DNA from 2 places in the Cytobacillus sp. GQ23 genome. Region 2 is predicted to be linked to the other one. Evidence: predicted binding sites of a transcription regulator. Region 2 holds the regulator's gene; the other holds the start of a gene.
What was found. Region 2 encodes LexA, which represses DNA repair genes until DNA is damaged. Its sites were predicted from a motif close to CGAACATATGTTCG; they were not measured.
Positions count from the first base shown of each region.

Region 1 (4,217 bases), on a different contig from region 2:
TAGCGTCAATGTCATTTTTGTCCTGATAAGCAATTTCTTCAGGCTCCTTGTAAGCACCTTTTACAATCCGCAGCCGGAAATTCTGATACTTTTTAAGGTCTTCTTCTGCAGCACGGAAATATGCCTGGATAACAGTACCAAAGTTATCATATTCTCTGGATAATTCATCCAAAATATCAAAAGAGGGCTGCAGACGCTTTGAGTCTTCCATATCCATATTCACAAAAATACCATAGCGGCTTGCTCTCTCGACTATCTCCCTGACATTTTCAAGGCAAAAAGAATAGTCAATATCAAGGCCTAATTGAGAAGGCTTTAAAGAGATATGTGCATCAACCTGATTTTCATGAATTGCCTCTATTACTTCTATTATTTGTTTTTTCGCCTCTGCCGCCTCTTCTTTTTTAAATACAAATTCCCCGAGATTATCGACAGTACAAGAGATGCCATGAGCATTAAGCTCTTTTATACTCTGAATTGCTTCATCTAAATTTGTTCCCGCAACTACATTCTGCGCTCCCAATTTCAAACCATATTTCTTTGCAGCGTTATTCAGAAATTCGTTTTGGGAAAGGCCTATAAACAGATCTTTCAACATAGAAATATCCCCTAACTCTTGTAATTTCACAATAAGATTATAGCATGGATTTTCAATAAAAATTATTTTGCGAATTTTTATATTTTATTGATTCCCTACCAATGTTTCGTTAAAACCTCACAGGAAACCCGGCTCAACAATGACGATCCCCAGGCGCATAAAAAAACGCTTGGCATTATTAGCCAAGCGCTATAAGTATGATTCCGACTGGGTTCGAACCAGCGACCTCTACCCTGTCAAGGTAGCGCTCTCCCAGCTGAGCTACGGAATCGTTATGAATATTCCCCTTTACTTGGGACAATATAAAATATACTTCTTTTTATTCTAAAAGTCAATACCTATATTTCATCCAGAAACTATCAGGTTAGTAACTTTATAACCAGATTACATTCCCTTTACAAATTCAGCATTTGTACCTTTTAGGTATCTTTTTAAGATTATATGCTTTATAATGCCCTCTATATGATTCTTTTCTTAGTTGAATCAATCTATGCAGGGTTACGGAAGGAGAATTTGAATGAAGAAGCTAATGTACCCCTTTTTACTAGTATTAATATCTGCCGTTTTAGCTGCTTGTGGAGCTGATGACGAAAGCAAGAAGGCAGATAAAAAAGAAGAAGCAAAAACAGCTGAAACCGATCAGCAGGACCAGCAAAAGCAAATGGAAGAAATGCAAAAGAAAATGGATAAGCAAAAGCTTGATGAAAACAAGACAGTTGCCATTGTGAATGACCAGAAAATTCTTGGACGCGAGTATAACAGCGTGCTTACATCATCACAAATGATGTATCAGCAAATGGGACAAGATCCTACTAGCAAAGATGCTGCAGAAGAAATTAAGAAACAGACACTTGACAGTCTAGTGGGACAGACCCTGCTTCTACAGGAGGCTGATAAAAAAGGCTATAAAGCTTCAGATGAAGAAATTAAGAAAAAGCTAGAAGAAACAAAAGGGCAATTCAAAGATGACAAGGAATTTGAAACAGCAATGAAACAGGCTGGCCTTAATCCCGATTCATTAGAGACGGAAATTGCCAATAATATTAAATATACGAAATACATCGAAGGCGAGATTAAGCCTGGAGAAGTTACAGATGCTGATATTCAGAAGTTCTATGAAGAATATGCCAGCCAGGGTGGTGCTGAAGGTCAGGAGCCCCCTAAATTGGAAGAAGTAAAGCCGCAGATCAAACAGAATCTCGAACAGCAAAAACAGCAGGAAATGCTCGTTAAGCATGTAGAAGAGTTGAAGAAAAATGCAAAAATTGATATTAAGGTATAAATATATTTGAACAGCTCCCTATATCGGGAGCTGTTTTTCTATGCAAATGGCACTTAATGGATGTAATCTTCCCCTTGAGGAATTATTTAAATGCTGTAATATGTACTAGGGAGGATCAACATGATAAAACATACTACATTTATTCAAATAATTGCAGGTTATTTAATTCTCACTCTCGGTGTCTCATTAATCATTTTATCCAATATTGGTGCAGGTGCCTGGGACACTGTTTATGTTGGACTTTTTAATCAGTTCGGTCTGACCATCGGAACATGGTCATTCCTGGTCACTGCATCCCTTATATTTTTCAATGCCTTACTGACCTGGGAAAAACCGCAGTTTAAATCATTCATTGGTACCATATTAGCGAGTCTGGGGATTGATTTTTGGATGGAGATTGTTTTTAGCGGCTTCACAGTTACACAACTTCCCTATCAGATATTTGCCTTCTTCACTGGTATTATTCTTCTGGGCTTCGGGGTATCTATCTATATCCGACCGCAATTATTCAGCGGCCCAATTGATGGTTTAATGATCGCCACTGCCAAAAGGCTCAATATCAGCATAAAATCAGCTCGTATCATTAATGAATTTCTAGCATTAGCCCTTGGCCTTCTCTTAGGCGGCCCTGTAGGATTGGGTACATTAATTGTAGCCATCTTTTTAGGCTATGCCATACAATATGGAACTGCTTTTCTAAATCACTTAAAAGATAAGGGATTAAAAATTATTTAAAAGACTTCATTTGTGAAGTCTTTTTTTAAGCGAACAAATTTTCGTATTTCTCTTGATTAAGAACACACGTTCGTTTATAATGTAAATAAAAGTAAGGAGGGATTTCTCTATGAAAGGAATTCTTTATCGAGCTATGGAAGAGAGAAAACCTGTGGAAATCATTTACCACTCCAAACGCAATTCATTTACGCAAAGAAAAATATTAATCAAAGAACTTCGAGGCAGCACGATTTTAGCCTATTGTTTATATAGAAAACAGATGCGAATCTTTAATTTAAATCATATCATGTCCATTTTACCTGAAAAGCAGGCTCGCCAGATCAGCTAAAGGACAATTCAATATATTCATCAAGGCTGTATTTCACAGAAGAAGTACGCCTTTTTATTATGCCCCCTTCCCGATTATCCAGCTCCCTTTGGGGTATATATTCTCTAACTGGGATTGGACCCTAAAATTCTGCATGGTTTGGAAAGGATGGATTTTATGAAATCAAAATCATTCATTACTGCTTTGTTTGCAGGCTCCCTTTTATTGGCAGGCTGTAATCAGACTGAAGAGCAAATTGTAGAGAAGGAAGACAAAAACAACCCTTCTACTGAAGAACAGCGGGCAGAAACGAAGGAAGCATCGAAAGAGAACAAAAGAATCACTGAAGAAGTTGGCTTAGGAGACTCTCGAGATCTTTTCACAGAGGCTTATGGCGAAAATAAAAACAACGAGGAAATAGCCCGCTTTAATGGAGACAGTTTGCTGGTAGAGTTTCAGACCCATCGTGCAGTTAACGTTGAACTGCAATTTGAGGATATGGAAAAAGAAATGAGCAATGAAGAGGTTCTTGCATTTATCGAAAAAAGGATTCCGAAAGATGCTGAGGAAGTTAACAGAGTTAAAGATGATAATAACCACCGTGAAATCATTGAGTATAAAAGCGAACTATTAAAAGAAACCCTCAGTGAAGAAGTATATGAGGGGGATGAACCCGGTACCTTTACTGTTCTATTAACGAGCAGCGAAGAAAATTACGTCAGTGCCACACTTTCTATCGGCCATAGCGGCCAAGGTGCCTGACAGACCATACCAGATGAAAAAAGGAAGGATCTCATAGGAGCATCCTTCCTTTTTGCTATAATATTATTTTAAATTTGGAACTGCCCGGCTCGAGCCTGTTAGCCTTTTTATTAGGTTAAGCTGTTTGCGGCTTAGCCTGATCATCTTTTTTCATGAAAACCTGCAATGCAATCAACAGGATAAAGATACCTAAACCTACAATATCAGAAACCCCTTCAGGGTAAATAAGCAGCAGCCCCCCTGCAATTCCAAGCAGTCTTTCAAGAATATTCAGCTTTCGCAGCCAGTAGCCTATTACGCCAGCGCCTATGGCCATCATACCTGCCAAAGCGGTGAATACTACCCAGATTAAGTAATACCAGGTGGTATCAATCATCAATAACTCCGGTGAAAGTACAAACATATATGGAATAATAAAAGCCCCGATGGCAAGCTTGGAGGCTGTTACTCCAGTCTTTATCGGATCTCCACCGGATACACCAGCCGCCGCAAATGCTGCCAGAGCAACTGGAGGTGTGACATCTGCTATAATA
Region 1 covers NZ_JCAXER010000014.1:60,506-64,722, forward strand. Annotated here, with positions in the region: gene AC6CHU_RS13175 (proline dehydrogenase family protein) at 1-598, opposite strand, end outside; tRNA gene AC6CHU_RS13180 (tRNA-Val) at 797-869, opposite strand; gene AC6CHU_RS13185 (SurA N-terminal domain-containing protein) at 1,116-1,880, shown strand; gene AC6CHU_RS13190 (YczE/YyaS/YitT family protein) at 2,001-2,615, shown strand; gene AC6CHU_RS13195 (WYL domain-containing protein) at 2,725-2,943, shown strand; gene AC6CHU_RS13200 (hypothetical protein) at 3,100-3,684, shown strand; gene AC6CHU_RS13205 (TRAP transporter permease) at 3,800-4,217, opposite strand, start outside.
Region 1: AC6CHU_RS13195 (WYL domain-containing protein) is a predicted target of LexA. The motif match lies at 2,646-2,659, and genes of this name have one in related genera.

Region 2 (4,217 bases):
TTCGATAAGCATTTAGAGTCGTCCTCAGAAGTTGTGAATAGAATGCAAGGTTATAAAAATGCTTTAAAAGAAAATGGATTGCCTATTGAAGAGCATTTATTCGTTCCTTTTAATTTAGCGAACTATAATCATACGGATTCCAAAACAGTTATGGCTGAGAATCCGCAGCTATTAGAGTGCTTAAAACAAACCAATCGTCCGACAGCATTATTTGTCTGTAATGATATTACGGCATCCTTTGTCTATGTGATTGTCAAAAAATTAGGTCTTTCTATCCCGCATGATATTTCCATAAGCGGCTATGAAGGTGTTTACTTAGGGTCCATAATAGATCCGCCGCTTACCACGATTTCTACTCCCATTATTGAAATGGGGAGAAAGGCATGTGAAATATTAATTGATAAGATTGAAGGGAAAGTTCCATTATCTGAGAGAAAGAAAATTCAGCTAGAACCAAGTTTGTTAGTAAGAGAATCGACAATGGCCAGATAAATAGCCTTCAACATTATTGAGTACCTTACAGTTGACCGAGCTTGCTGTGCTCTTCATTCAAGAAAACGTGACTTTTTTGAATGAAGAGTCTAAGCTTTTTTCATATTGTTATCCATACAAAAATGACTTTGAAAGTTAGGGAACTTAAGATTCCGCAAGTGAGCACATAAAAAACCCCGCTCAGCGATGAACGAGGTTTTTCTAGAAATATCGTCTGCATCTCTCTATTCTTTATGTCTTATTTTTAAGAAATCGAGACATGTCAGCAGTGCATCTCCTCCAAATCCTGCAATCACTGCCAGGAGAACTACCTTTAAGGCAGAGTCAGGATCTGAAGAAACGACCAAAAAAACAGCCGCTAAAGCCCCCATGATTACCTCTTCAAAGACCCCCAGATAGATGAATTTTTTTGTCCTTCTGGGTTTAACCATTTTGCCTTCTTTCCGAATATGTCCAACGACACCAACCAGCCCACCAATCAACAAAGCGAAGGTAATGTTCAAAAACATTTTTTCTTCACACTCCTAAAGTCGAGATTTTTTGAAAAGCGACCTTAGGTTGATTCTCGGTGTATTACCATTATATAGAAAATGAATATAAAATAATATGCATAAAAATACCGAATTTTCTGAATGATAAATTAGTCATACATGACTGTAACCTTATGCTAAAAGAAAAGTATCAGTTACTTTCGTACCGTTTTGCTGATAGTACCAGGTAATAGGAACTGATATCCTTCTTGAAATTGGAAAAAAACAAAAAGCAGGCTGAGGTGCCTGCTTTTTAACAATCTATCAATGCATATGACGGTATACGCCTATCACTTTCCCAAGAATAGAAACATTGCGGAGAATAATCGGTTCCATTGTGGAGTTTTCTGGCTGTAGACGAATAAAGTCTTTTTCTTTAAAGAATCTCTTAACAGTTGCTTCGTCTTCCTCTGTCATGGCAACTACGATATCTCCATTATTGGCAGTGCTCTGCTGTTTTACGATTACATAGTCTCCATCAAGGATCCCTGCTTCAATCATACTTTCTCCCATGATTTCAAGCATGAATACATGCTCGTCAGCAGGTGCCATTCTTTCCGGAAGCGGAAAATATTCTTCAACATTTTCAATTGCCGTTATCGGCTGCCCTGCGGTTACTTTACCAACGATCGGAACATTGACTGCACTGATCTTGGGGATATTTGAAGCTTCGTCCATATCTAAAATCTCAATGGCGCGCGGTTTAGTAGGGTCTCTGCGGATCAGCCCTTTGCTTTCAAGCCTGGCGAGATGACCGTGAACAGTTGAGCTTGAAGCCAGGCCGACTGCTTCCCCAATTTCCCTTACAGAAGGAGGATATCCTCTCAACTTAACTTCTTCTTTAATAAACTCCAATATATCTTGCTGCCTTTTTGATAGTTTCACCATCTTTACGCACCTCGTATGTGTTTTTGTTGTCTCAATTATAGCATCAATTACCATATGATACAAACATAAGTTCGAATTTTTATTGACACAAAACAAACGTTCGGTCTATAATAAAAACATCAAATGCGAACATATATTCTCTTGAGGGTGGTTAATTATGCTGAACAAATTGTGGAAATCATATTCTTATGCTATTATTCTCTTCGTTTTGAGCTTGGCGGCATCGCTTATAATGCTCATACAGATAGAAGCACCTGATACGGAAAAGTTTGTGAAAGTCACTGTTGCAGAAGGGGATTCATTATGGAAGATTGCTGAAAATTTTTCTGCCGAGCATTCAATGTCAACAGATCAATTTATTAATTGGGTTGAACAAAATAATGGGATAGCGGCAGGAAGGATTTTTCCGGGTGATGAAATTGTCATTCCAGTAAAAGCTCTGGATGACCAGCCATATAAAGAGCTTGCCAGCTCAGACCTTAACGAATAAGGAGAAGTTATGAAAGCAATTATTTACTGCAGAGTTAGTACAACAAAGGAAACTCAGGAAACGTCCCTTTCTAGGCAGGAAGAAGAGCTTTTGAACCTGGCGGGAAAAAATGGCTTTGAAGTAGTCAAGGTCATCCGCGAACAGGCAAGCGGATACGATCTTGAAAGGGACGGTATATTGGAGCTTTTAGACTTAATTAAAAACAAGGAGATAAAGGTGGTCCTCATCCAGGATGAAACCAGGCTGGGGAGGGGGAATGCCAAAATTGCGATCCTCCATTGTATTTTAAAAGAAGAAGTCCAGTTATACAGCATCTCGAATAATGGCAAACTGGAGCTTTCAGAATCAGATTCGATGGTCCTGAGCATAGTAGGAATGGTAGAGGAGTATCAGAGAAAGCTGCATAACATCAAAATTAGACGCGGCATGCAGCGGGCTGTTGATAAAGGGTACAGGCCCGAGAAAAACCTAAGTAATCAGGGAGCAAGTGGCGGCAGGGAAAGAATAGAGGTGCCGATAGAGGAAATTATCCGGCTGAGGAAAAACGAGTTAACATTTGCCGAGATTGCTGCGACATTAAGGGGATTCGGCTATAATATTTCCAAAGCAACTGTCCACAGAAGGTATAAAGAATATATTGATTCACTTTCAGAGTAGAGCACTTTTCTTGTCAAAAGTGCTCATTTTTAGTATGATGGCATTTGAGTTTCAGTATTGTTCCATAACTGAAGCTGCTGTATAATAAAAACTTCCATCAGATTATTCAAAGGTAAACTTTTGATATAAAGGAGTTTTAATAAATGCTGCCTAAACAAAAACTTGCCCGAATTAATGAATTGGCAAAGAAGGCCAAGGAATCCGGACTGACTGAAGCAGAAGCGAAAGAACAGACCTCGCTGCGCAAAGAGTATTTGGAGACTTTCCGCTCAGGCATGTTAAACACGCTGAAAGGCGTTACAATCGTTGATCCGAAAGGGAATGATGTAACACCGAAAAAGCTGAAGGAATTCCAAAATAAAAATCGCCTTCACTAATAATATAATTGCAAGGGATACACTGTGCTGTATTCCTTCTTTTAATAGAGGAGATGGTATTACTGCCTGTCTCCGCTTTTTTTACATATGCCGGGTGTTTTTGTGTCAATATAGTAACAAACCGGCTTTTTGTCCTTTACCTAACCCTATTGGTTGTGAAAATAAGGGACACCCGATAATATTATAAGAGTGAAGAATTTCTACTCGAAAGGATGTATTGAATGTTTAATCACACAGATGAACTATCCATCAGTTCCATTCGTACTTTATCAATTGACGCCATTGAAAAGGCAAATTCCGGCCATCCGGGCATGCCAATGGGAGCTGCTCCAATGGCTTATACTCTTTGGACGCGCTTTATGAACCACAATCCAAAAAATCCGGACTGGTTCAACCGTGATCGTTTTGTCCTTTCTGCAGGACATGGCTCTATGCTTTTATACAGCCTTCTTCATCTTTCCGGCTATGATGTATCCATGGATGATATTAAAGAGTTCAGACAGTGGGGAAGCAAGACTCCCGGTCACCCTGAATACGGCCATACTCCTGGTGTTGACGCAACTACAGGCCCATTAGGACAAGGTATTGCTATGGCTGTCGGTATGGCAATGGCTGAACGCCACCTTGCTGCTACATACAATAAAGACAACTTCAATGTTGTTGATCATTATACATACAGCATTTGCGGTGACGGAGATCTTATGGAAGGCGTTTCGGCTGAAGCTGCTTCCCTTGCTGGACACTTGAAGCTTGGCAGGCTGGTTGTTCTTTATGATTCCAATG
Region 2 covers NZ_JCAXER010000007.1:45,821-50,037, forward strand. Annotated here, with positions in the region: gene AC6CHU_RS07600 (LacI family DNA-binding transcriptional regulator) at 1-492, shown strand, start outside; gene AC6CHU_RS07605 (DUF4257 domain-containing protein) at 717-1,001, opposite strand; gene lexA (transcriptional repressor LexA) at 1,287-1,910, opposite strand; gene yneA (cell division suppressor protein YneA) at 2,068-2,400, shown strand; gene AC6CHU_RS07620 (YneB family resolvase-like protein) at 2,410-3,057, shown strand; gene AC6CHU_RS07625 (DUF896 domain-containing protein) at 3,201-3,434, shown strand; gene tkt (transketolase) at 3,656-4,217, shown strand, end outside.